One region of the Kluyvera ascorbata genome, then DNA from elsewhere that is predicted to be linked to it. Evidence: predicted binding sites of a transcription regulator. Region 1 holds the regulator's gene; the other holds the start of a gene.
The links. Region 1 encodes Fur, which represses iron uptake genes when iron is present. Its sites were predicted from a motif close to ATAATAATGAGAACNACTATCAA; they were not measured.
Positions count from the first base shown of each region.

Region 2: the regulator Fur is predicted to act here: its motif matches at 1,768-1,790, upstream of MY052_RS14075 (TonB-dependent siderophore receptor).

Region 1 covers NZ_CP096201.1:3,530,073-3,535,132, reverse strand. The annotation lists gene chiP (chitoporin ChiP) at 1-345, shown strand, start outside; gene MY052_RS16895 (ChiQ/YbfN family lipoprotein) at 395-730, shown strand; gene fur (ferric iron uptake transcriptional regulator) at 843-1,295, opposite strand; gene fldA (flavodoxin FldA) at 1,592-2,122, opposite strand; gene ybfE (LexA regulated protein) at 2,273-2,566, opposite strand; gene ybfF (esterase) at 2,696-3,460, opposite strand; gene seqA (replication initiation negative regulator SeqA) at 3,643-4,215, shown strand; gene pgm (phosphoglucomutase (alpha-D-glucose-1,6-bisphosphate-dependent)) at 4,254-5,060, shown strand, end outside.
Region 2 covers NZ_CP096201.1:2,933,457-2,938,516, reverse strand. The annotation lists gene emtA (membrane-bound lytic murein transglycosylase EmtA) at 1-412, shown strand, start outside; gene ycgR (flagellar brake protein YcgR) at 413-1,144, opposite strand; gene MY052_RS14080 (GlsB/YeaQ/YmgE family stress response membrane protein) at 1,415-1,669, shown strand; gene MY052_RS14075 (TonB-dependent siderophore receptor) at 1,820-3,934, shown strand; gene hpaX (4-hydroxyphenylacetate permease) at 4,009-5,060, opposite strand, start outside.

The DNA of each region.
Region 1 (5,060 bases):
AAAGCGGTCTTCTTCGGTACTATGTATGACCTGAAAAACTGGGATCTGCCGGGTTGGGCAGTGGGTGCTTCTTACGTTTACGCATGGGATGCTAAGCCAGCGACCTGGCAGTTGAGCCCGGATGCGTACTACGACAAGAACAACAAGATTAAAGAGTCTGCCTACAGCCTCGATGTAGCATACACCGTACAGGATGGTCGTGCGAAAGGTACGCTGTTCAAACTGCACTTCACTCAGTATGACAATCACTCCGATATCCCAAGCTGGGGCGGTGGTTACGGCAACATCTTCCAGGATGAGCGTGACGTGAAATTCATGGTTATCGCACCGTTCACCATTTTCTGATGCTAACGTGGCAGGGGGAGACCTCTGCCGCCGCTAAGAGGCTCATCGTATGAAAAAACTGATTATTGTTGCGCTGATGGCTGCTGGGTTAACCGCCTGTGCGCAATCTCCTGCGCCGAAGGAAGATAGCAAGCTGAAGGATGCCTACAGCGCCTGTATTAACACCGCAGAAGGCAACCCGGATAAAATTCAGGCCTGTCAAAGCGTACTGAACGTGCTGAAGCAAGAGAAAGCACACGAGCAGTTCGCGAACCAGGAAAGCGTGCGCGTCATCGACTACCAGAAATGCATTAACGCTAGAAAAATGGGCAATGATGAAGCAGTAGCAAAAAACTGCGATAAGATCTGGCAAGAAATTCGCAGCAACAATACGCCGCAGAAATAGGCTTACGCTGATAATAAAAAACCGCTGCTTGCAGCGGTTTTTTTGTGGGCGTCGTAAAACGCAGAGTATAAAAAAACCAGCGCATAGGCTGGCTTTTCGAGAGGCAGTACGCTTATTTTGCGACTGCGTCATGCGCGTGTTCATCTTCACGGCAGTCGCCTTCAGCGCAGTGACCGTAGAGATAAAGACTGTGGTTCGTTAAGCGAATACCATGCTTCGACGCGATTTCACGCTGACGAGCTTCGATGGAATCATCGCTGAACTCGATCACTTTGCCGCAGTCGAGGCAAATCAGGTGATCGTGGTGATGCTGCTGGGTCAGTTCGAAAACGGATTTACCGCCTTCAAAATTATGACGAGTCACGATGCCGGCGTCATCAAACTGGTTAAGTACGCGGTAAACCGTGGCCAAACCAATCTCTTCACCCATGTCGATCAGGCGTTTATATAAGTCTTCCGCGCTGACATGGTGGTTATCCGGTTCCTGAAGGACTTCCAGAATCTTTAACCGTGGAAGTGTGACTTTCAGGCCAGCCTTCTTTAATGCGGTATTGTTGTCAGTCATGCGGAATCTGTCCTGTTGCTAAACGATCAACTTCCATCAGCGAAAGTATCACAGAGAATGCACCCGAATTAATGCGTCTCATTATAGAATGACCCTATTGAAATGAAAACAGCAAGAGCCGGGTAAACTAAGCTATCAAAAACGAGGCTTCACCGACAAAGTTACGATGAGACCGCGCTAAATCAGAAGATATTGTACAGGTATGCGCTAAAAAGTTAAAAAATTGTAGCTATTATTTTAATTGCTTTTACCTATTAATGAGGCGTAGTTTCATCACTACGCCTCACTGTTTTGCATCAGGCGTTTTTGATCTCTTCCAGGTGCAGCTCTTCTGCAACCTGCTTAACCCATTTTTCAACGCGTTCAGCGGTCAGCTCAGGCTGACGGTCTTCGTCGATGGCCAGACCAACAAAGTGGTCGTCATCGGCCAGGCCTTTAGACGCTTCGAAATGGTAACCTGCCGTTGGCCAGTGACCGACGATGGTCGCGCCGCGTGGTTCAATGATGTCGCGAATGGTACCCAGCGCATCACAGAAATATTCAGCATAGTCTTCCTGGTCGCCGCAGCCAAACAGCGCGACCAGCTTGCCGTTGAAGTCCACTTCTTCCAGCGTTGGGAAGAAATCGTCCCAATCGCACTGCGCTTCGCCGTAGTACCAGGTTGGGATACCCAGCAGCAGAATATCGAATGCTTCCAGATCTTCTTTGCTGCTCTTGGCAATGTCGTGAACGTCAGCGACATCTTTACCAAGCTGTTTTTGAATCATTTTTGCGATATTTTCGGTGTTCCCGGTATCGCTACCGAAAAAGATGCCAACGATTGCCATGAGTAAAATAACCTCTTGAAACTTAATGATATGGTGGTGGCTTATTGCCCACAGATAAGGGCAATCATAGCAGAACTGAGAAGCGTGCGGAAACCGCTATCGTGCCGTACTGCACACTCTGCTACATGAAAGTGTGTTTTGGGGGGATTTTCAGACTTTCCCCTGTCCGTGTAGCTGGGCCAACTGACTCATCAACATCTCTTCGATGAGTTCGCTACGGCTCATATCACGGGCAGTCGCCAGCTCGTTGAGCGCATCAACGGCTTCGTTATTCAGCTTCAGCTCCACGCGTTTCAGACCGCGCACTTTGTCGCGTTTTAACTGATTACGCTTATTAATGCGCAGCTGTTCGTCACGCGAAAGCGGATTGGTTTTTGGTCTTCCCGGCCGACGCTCATTTGCGAACAAATCTAAGGTCGTACGGTCCGTTTGTTCTTTTGCCATGGTTCTGAGTGACTTCGGGGAAACAAGCTACCGGGCGGTGCCCAGTGCAGACAGCGCGCAATCATACATCAGTGAGACCCACACGCCAACGACCACGGCCATTCTGGCGCGCGGTCGATGCATTTTTAATCATTCACTGAGGTAACGACGGATAGCCCGCAGTACCGCGTCCGGTTTTTCGGCGTGAACCCAGTGGCCCGCACCGGCGATGACGTGTGCTTTTGCCTGGGGGAATTGAGCCAGCAGCGCGCTGCGGTAGGCTTCGGTGACGTACGGTGAATTGCCGCCAGGAATAAACAGAGCAGGGTGGTCCCAGGCCGGAATGGTTTCCCAGCCCACGATATGCGGGTATTGCTCCCACAACACCGGTACGTTAAAGCGCCAGGCACCGTCGACGAAGGATTTCAGCAGGAACTGAATCACACCTTCTTCTTTTAAGTATTCGCGCATTACCGTCGCGGCCTGCTGGCGAGTTGCTACACCGGCGCTGGTAACGGCGTTAATGGCCGCAAAAATCTCATCGTGGCGACGGACGTGATAATCCACCGGTGCAATATCAATTGCGACCAAGCGGTCGATGCGTTCTGGGGCCAGCGCGGTAAGCGCCATCACCGCTTTGCCACCCATGGAATGGCCGATAACCGTGGCTTTTTCGATGCTGTTGGCATCAAGCGTGTCGAGAAGATCCTGAGCCATGGCGGGATAGGTCATCTCATCGGCACGCGGTGAGAGGCCATGGTTACGCATGTCGACCTGGAGGATATCGTGATCGGTAACCAGGTCGCGGGCCAGGATACCCAGATTATCGAGGCTGCCGAACAGGCCGTGGACGAGAACGATGGGAGAATTATTGTGCAGGTTTTGTGCAGATTGCGCTCGGACATTCAATTTCATAGCAAAGTTCTTTTTTTCGCATTGTCGGGTTAGGGTATCATGTTGGACATTCTAACGCTCAGGGGCAAGAGAGGAACTCATCCGAATTTTGCCGTCTTCCTGGTTTGGCGCTACCCGCTGTTGGGTTTTGACTTTATAATCCCAATGAATTGTATTCAGAAAAATTATCGCACCGGATTAAGATGAAAACGATCGAAGTTGATGACGAGCTCTATCGCTATATTGCGGCTCACACTCTGCACATTGGCGAGAGCGCGTCCGACATTTTACGGCGTATGCTGAAATTCTCCGCCGCTTCCCAGCCCGTGGCTGCTGCCGCTGCGCCGGTCGTCAAAGCAGAACCGGCTCCCGCTCCGGCCCCGGCTGCTGCTCCCGTTGCTGACGTAAAAACGGTGAAAACCGCCAAAGATAAAGTTCGTGCCATGCGCGAGCTGCTGCTCTCTGATGAGTATGCCGAGCAGAAGAAAGCGGTTAACCGCTTCATGCTGGTTCTGACCACGCTGTACGCTCTGGACAACAAAGCGTTTGCAGAAGCTACCGAATCCCTTCACGGTCGTACCCGTGTCTATTTTGCGGCTGATGAGCAAACGCTGCTCAAAAACGGCAATCAGACAAAACCAAAACAGGTTCCGGATACGCCATACTGGGTCATTACCAATACCAATACAGGCCGTAAATGCAGCATGGTCGAACACATCATGCAATCAATGCAATTCCCGGGGGAATTGATTGAGAAGGTTTGCGGTACTATCTAATACTGACAATCTAACCCTTGCATAAGAAGGACCAGGCAATGGCAAACCATACCCGTGCAGGACAACCTGCACAGCAGAGTGATTTGATCAACGTCGCCCAACTGACGGCGCAGTACTACGTGCTGCAGCCTAACGTGAGTAACCCGGAACATGCGGTGAAGTTCGGTACGTCCGGCCACCGTGGGAGCGCGGGTCGTCACAGCTTCAATGAAAAGCATATTCTGGCCATTGCTCAGGCGATTGCTGAAGAGCGCGCGAAAAATGGAATTACGGGCCCATGCTATGTCGGGAAAGATACTCACGCGCTCTCTGAGCCGGCGTTTATCTCCGTTCTCGAAGTGCTGGCAGCAAACGGGGTGGATGTCATTGTTCAGGAAGACAATGGCTTTACGCCAACTCCAGCGGTATCTAACGCTATCCTGGTTCACAACAAAAAAGGCGGCAAGCTGGCCGACGGGATCGTGATTACGCCATCCCACAACCCACCGGAAGACGGCGGCATCAAGTACAACCCACCAAACGGTGGCCCGGCTGATACCAACGTCACCAAAGTGGTTGAAGACCGCGCGAATGCGCTGCTGGCAGCAAATCTGGAAGGCGTGAAGCGTATTTCGTACGACGCGGCACTGGCTTCCGGTCACGTGAAAGAAGTCGATCTGGTGCAGCCGTTTATTGAAGGGCTGGCGGATATCGTCGATATGGCGGCTATCCAGAAAGCCGGTCTGACCCTGGGCGTTGACCCGCTGGGCGGTTCCGGTATCGAATACTGGAAGCGTATTGCTAAGCATTACAACCTGAACCTGACCATCGTTAACGATCACGTTGACCAGACTTTCCGCTTTATG
Region 2 (5,060 bases), 600 kb from region 1:
CAATCCGTCGCTTGTCAGTAAATCAAACGCGGTAGGGCTGATGCAGCTTAAAGCCTCTACGTCTGGTCTGGATGTTTATCGTTACATGGGCTGGAGTGGACAACCGTCGACCAGCGAACTGAAAAACCCGGAACGGAATATTTCCATGGGAGCCGCTTATCTGAGCATTCTCGAACATGGTTCGCTTGCTGGGATAAACGATCCGGAAGTGATGCAGTATGCGCTGGTGGTCTCCTATGCTAACGGTGCCGGCGCGCTGCTGCGTACCTTCTCATCGGATCGTAAAAAGGCGATTGCCGAAATTAACGACATGGATAAGGATGAGTTCTTCCAGCACGTCGTGAAGAATCACCCTGCACCGCAAGCGCCCCGTTATATCTGGAAGGTTCAGAAAGCGATGGACGCCATGTAATCAGCGGACGTTATTCGCCCGTTCGCGCGCTTCACGCTCCAGTGCAAAGATAATGCGCTGGAGCGAGCGCTCAAGCACCGGATTCATATGCAGAAAACGGAAGCTTAAGCGCGGCGTGACGATGGTTTCGTTCTTGCTATCCACCACTTTGCGCTCGCTAATTCCCAACAGCCGCGCATCAAAGCGAAAGCGCCCCCACTGCGCCATATCCAGCTCAATCTCGTTAAGTTGCATACCCGGAACTAATCCATCCGGTGCTGGCGCATCCAGCAACGCCCCCATACCGCCGAGCGAAAGATCGTACAGACGAAAGCGCAGCGTGCTTTTATCCGGTAACGTGGCTTTGCCGAAATAGGGCGGATGCAGCGGAGCAGGAATGCGGAAAAACTCCCGACGCTGGATAAACCAGACTGCCGCAGGCGTAGGCATCACGAAAGCCGGCAAGTTCTGATAATCCTCGACCGCCATCGCTGGTACCGTGAATTCAATTTTGGCACCGTTGGTTTCGGCGACGATGGTGATATTTTTTGCCGTTCTGGCCGCAATGTTATCTTCCTCCCGACTGCCAAAATCAATCACCAGCCGCTGCTGGCTGGCATCAAGAATACGGCTAATAAACTGTCGGGACGACCAGCTGACGCGCAGCGCGGCGTTAGCCTGCTGAAGATCGCGCAGAATACTTAATACAGCTAATGGGTTTTGCTTTAGAAACTGTGTGTTGTGCTCACTCACGTGGAATGGCTCCTGAATGGCAGAGGCTTAATTATGTATCGGCGTAGCAATCTATAACTTCAGCGCCCAAATGAAAATATTTAACATCTTCGCAGCTTTAGGCTGACCAAAGCACTTAAGACAGTGCTTACGTCAAAATTCGTATTTATCCGTATAAAATATCATCGCCTTTCCAGGTTTTTTAAGAACAATTACCTATACTTGAAGTATTAGCGGCGCAGAATGTCGGCGCTTTTATGGCTGTTTAATGGAACTGAAGAGGTGGGAAAAATGGGTATTATTACCTGGATTATTTTTGGTCTGATTGCCGGTGTTATTGCCAAACTGATTATGCCGGGGCGCGATGGGGGGGGATTCATCCTCACCTGTATCCTGGGGATAGTCGGTGCGGTTGTGGGCGGCTGGTTAGCGACCACGTTTGGCCTCGGCGGCAGCGTCACCGGGTTTAACCTGCACAGCTTCCTGGTTGCCGTAGTCGGTGCCATCGTTGTGCTGGTGGTTTTCCGCCTGATTCGCCGCGAATAATGTCTCTCAACGGCCCCGCAAGGGGCCGTTCTTCGTTTTATCCCCCGCGTGTTTTTTCCACTTTTTGTTGTTGTCTGCATTTTTATGTTGAACTAAAAATACAAATGATAATAATTATCGTTCTTTGTGCGTTTTGAGTTCACCTATAAAATGAAAAAAACCGTTTTTCGTCGTTGTACGCTTTCAGGGATGATTGCCGTTGCGCTTTCCACGTCGGCCTGGGCTGATAAAAATGAAACCACGATGGTCGTCACCGGGTCGGGCGAGAGCAGTGAACTGCCAGCATGGACCAACAGCGCCACCAAATCCGCGGTGGCCGAGAGTAAAACCCCGCAGGTGATTAACACCATCAGCCAGCATGAAATCAGCGAACGCCATGCCACCTCGGTGAATGAGATCCTGCGCTATGCGCCGGGTGTATCAACCGAGTCTCGCGGCAGTACCACCTATATGAGCGAATATAAAATCCGCGGTTTTACCGTCGATAACGAGTTCTATAACGGTCTGCAATTGCCTTATAACGTCACCGGCAATACCAAAGCGCGTATCGATCCGCTGCTGATTGAGAGCGTCGACATTCTGAAAGGGCCTTCTTCCGTGCTGTACGGCAACGGTTCGCCGGGCGGGCTGGTCAACATTCAGGGCAAAAAACCACAGACTACGCCGCGTACCGAAGTCGGTTTTAATACCGGTACCCGTAATCTGAAAGAGGGCTACCTCGATTCCACCGGGCGCATTGCCGACAGCGACTGGAGCTACCGCCTGCTGGGCAAGGCGACGGAAGGCGACGATCAGCCGCACACCTCCCGCACCGAGGATTATCTGGTTGCGCCGAGCGTCACCTGGCAACCGAGTGATAAAACCCGGCTGACTATTGATGCGCTGGCGCAAAACACGCCAAGCCTGACGCCGTCGAACCCGCTGCCGCTCTCTTATCTGCGCTCAAACTATGCTGATAAGCGCGATTATGCTGGCGATAAATGGAACGGTTTTAAGCAGCGACAGTGGATGGTGGGCTACAGCTTTGAGCACGAATTTGATAGCGGCTGGGGCATTGCGCAGAAGGCACGCTACTTCGATATCGACACCCACCAGAAGAGCATTTACTCAACGGGGAATGCGGGCAATCCCGTTTATGAGTTAGACCGTTTTGCGTACACCACGGATGAAGACCTGCATAACTTCAATATTGATAACCAGGTGACGCGCACCTTCACCTTCGGTGATTGGCAGCACCATCTGTTGGCTGGGTTTGACTACCAGAAGCTGAACTCGCATTACCACTATCGTTATGCTCCCGCGTCTACAACGCCGGGTATTGATATGCGCAATCCGGATTTCGGCCTGGTCAATGAAGATGCGCTGGGGCTGTATACAGCCCAGAAAAACCGTCTCTCCTACAACCAGAAAGGGTACTACCTTCAGGACCAGGTTGAGTTTGGCGGTCTGAATCTGCTGGCAAGCCTGCGCTACGATGAGTACCAATCTGCCACTACCGACTATCTTAACGCTGACCAGAAAACGTGGATTTCTCAGGATAGAGTAACGAAACGACTGGGGGCGCTGTACGCCTTTGATAACGGTATTTCGCCGTTTATCAGCTATTCCGAAGGATTTAAACCGGTATCACCGGCGCGTAACCTGACGGCCGATCAGGTGAAACCGACCACCAGTAAACAGGTGGAGGGCGGCGTGAAGTACCTGCTGGCGGAATATGCCACCACCTTCACCGCCTCGGTGTTTAACATTAAGCAGAAAAACGTGCTGAGCCTGGACCCGAGCTGGAATTACCATCAGACGGGGGAGATTGAATCAAACGGTGCGGAGCTGTCGGCCATTAGCCGACCAACCGATAACATCAACCTGATCGCCAACTACGCCTATACGCACGCCATTAATACCGAAGATGAAACCTATCAGGGTAAACGTCCGACGCAGGTTCCGGAAAACGCGTTTAACCTGTGGGGAGACTACACCTTCGATCAAAGTCTGGTGCGCGGGCTGACGGTAGGGGCCGGGGTGCGCTATACCGGGCCAATGGAGATTGCGCCGGATAATACGGCTGGCAAACTCGGTGGCACCACGCAGTACGATATGTCGCTCTCTTACGATATGTCGGCGGTGGAGAGCAGTCTGGCTGGGTTGATGCTGAAAGCCAGCGCGCAAAACCTGACCAACAAAGAAACGTTGACCTGCTATGACAGCACCAACTGCTGGATTGGTCGAGACAGAACGGTGCAGCTCGGGGCGAGCTACACCTTCTGACGGGAATCAGCCTTCCCGGCGTCGCTTTGCTCGGCCGGGCTACGGGATGGTTTCTTGTAGCCCGGACGAGGCGTTTACGCCGACTCCGGGGCGGCACCGGCCGTGGCTGATTGACGCTGCGTCGCCTTCATCGGAATAAACGCGATAATCACCGCGCCCAGCACCAGGAACCCGGCGACCATATAGATCCCCGCGTTAAAGCTGCCGGTCACGTCCTTCATCAGCCCCATCAGCAGCGGGCCGAGCGCCGCGCCGGTCATCCCGGTGCCGTTAATCACCGCAATGCCCAGCGCACGGGCGCGCAGGGAAAGCGCTCTGTCCGGCGTGGTCCAGAAAATGACCATCGCGGCAAAGGCGCCCATCGAGGCCATCACGATACCGGTAAACTGCAACGGCGGGTACGGACTGGTGGCGGTGAGAACCCAGCCCGCCGCGGCGAAAAGATAGGGCAGTAAAGTGTGCAGCTTACGCTCGTTATGGCGGTCCGAACGCTTGCTCCACCAGATCATCCCGACAATAGTACAGACCTGAGGAATAGCGCTGAGCAGGCCGATGGTCACGTTGCTGCTCTCAGCGTTAAAGCTACGCAGGATAAGCGGGGTCCAGACGCTCAGGGCGCTCAGCGTATTGGTCAGGCAAAAATAGGCCAGCGTATAGAGCATAATGGTCGGCGTCATCAGCTCGCGCTGTACGCTCTTTTGACCCACCGATGCCGCCTGAATCGCGCTCTGGGTTTGCAGCGCGTTCTGGCGGTCGGCCTCCATCATCTCTTCGAGGCAGGCTTTATCGTCGTCGGTCAACCATTTGGCTTTCGACGGGCTGTCGTCCAGCCAGAACCAGACCACCAGACCGAGCAGCACGGACGGGAAGCCTTCCAGCAGGAACAGCCACTGCCAGCCCTTGAGGTTCAGCAAGCCGTCCATGTTGAGAATATAACCTGAAGCCAGTGACCCCAGCGCCATGGTTACCGGCATGGCAATCATAAACAGGGCGTTGGCGCGAGCGCGATAGTGCGCCGGGAACCAGTAGGTTAAGTAGTAGAGCAGACCGGGCAGGAAGCCCGCTTCGGCGATACCGACCAGCATACGCAGCGCGTACAGGCTGTTCGGCCCGGTGGCGAACAGGG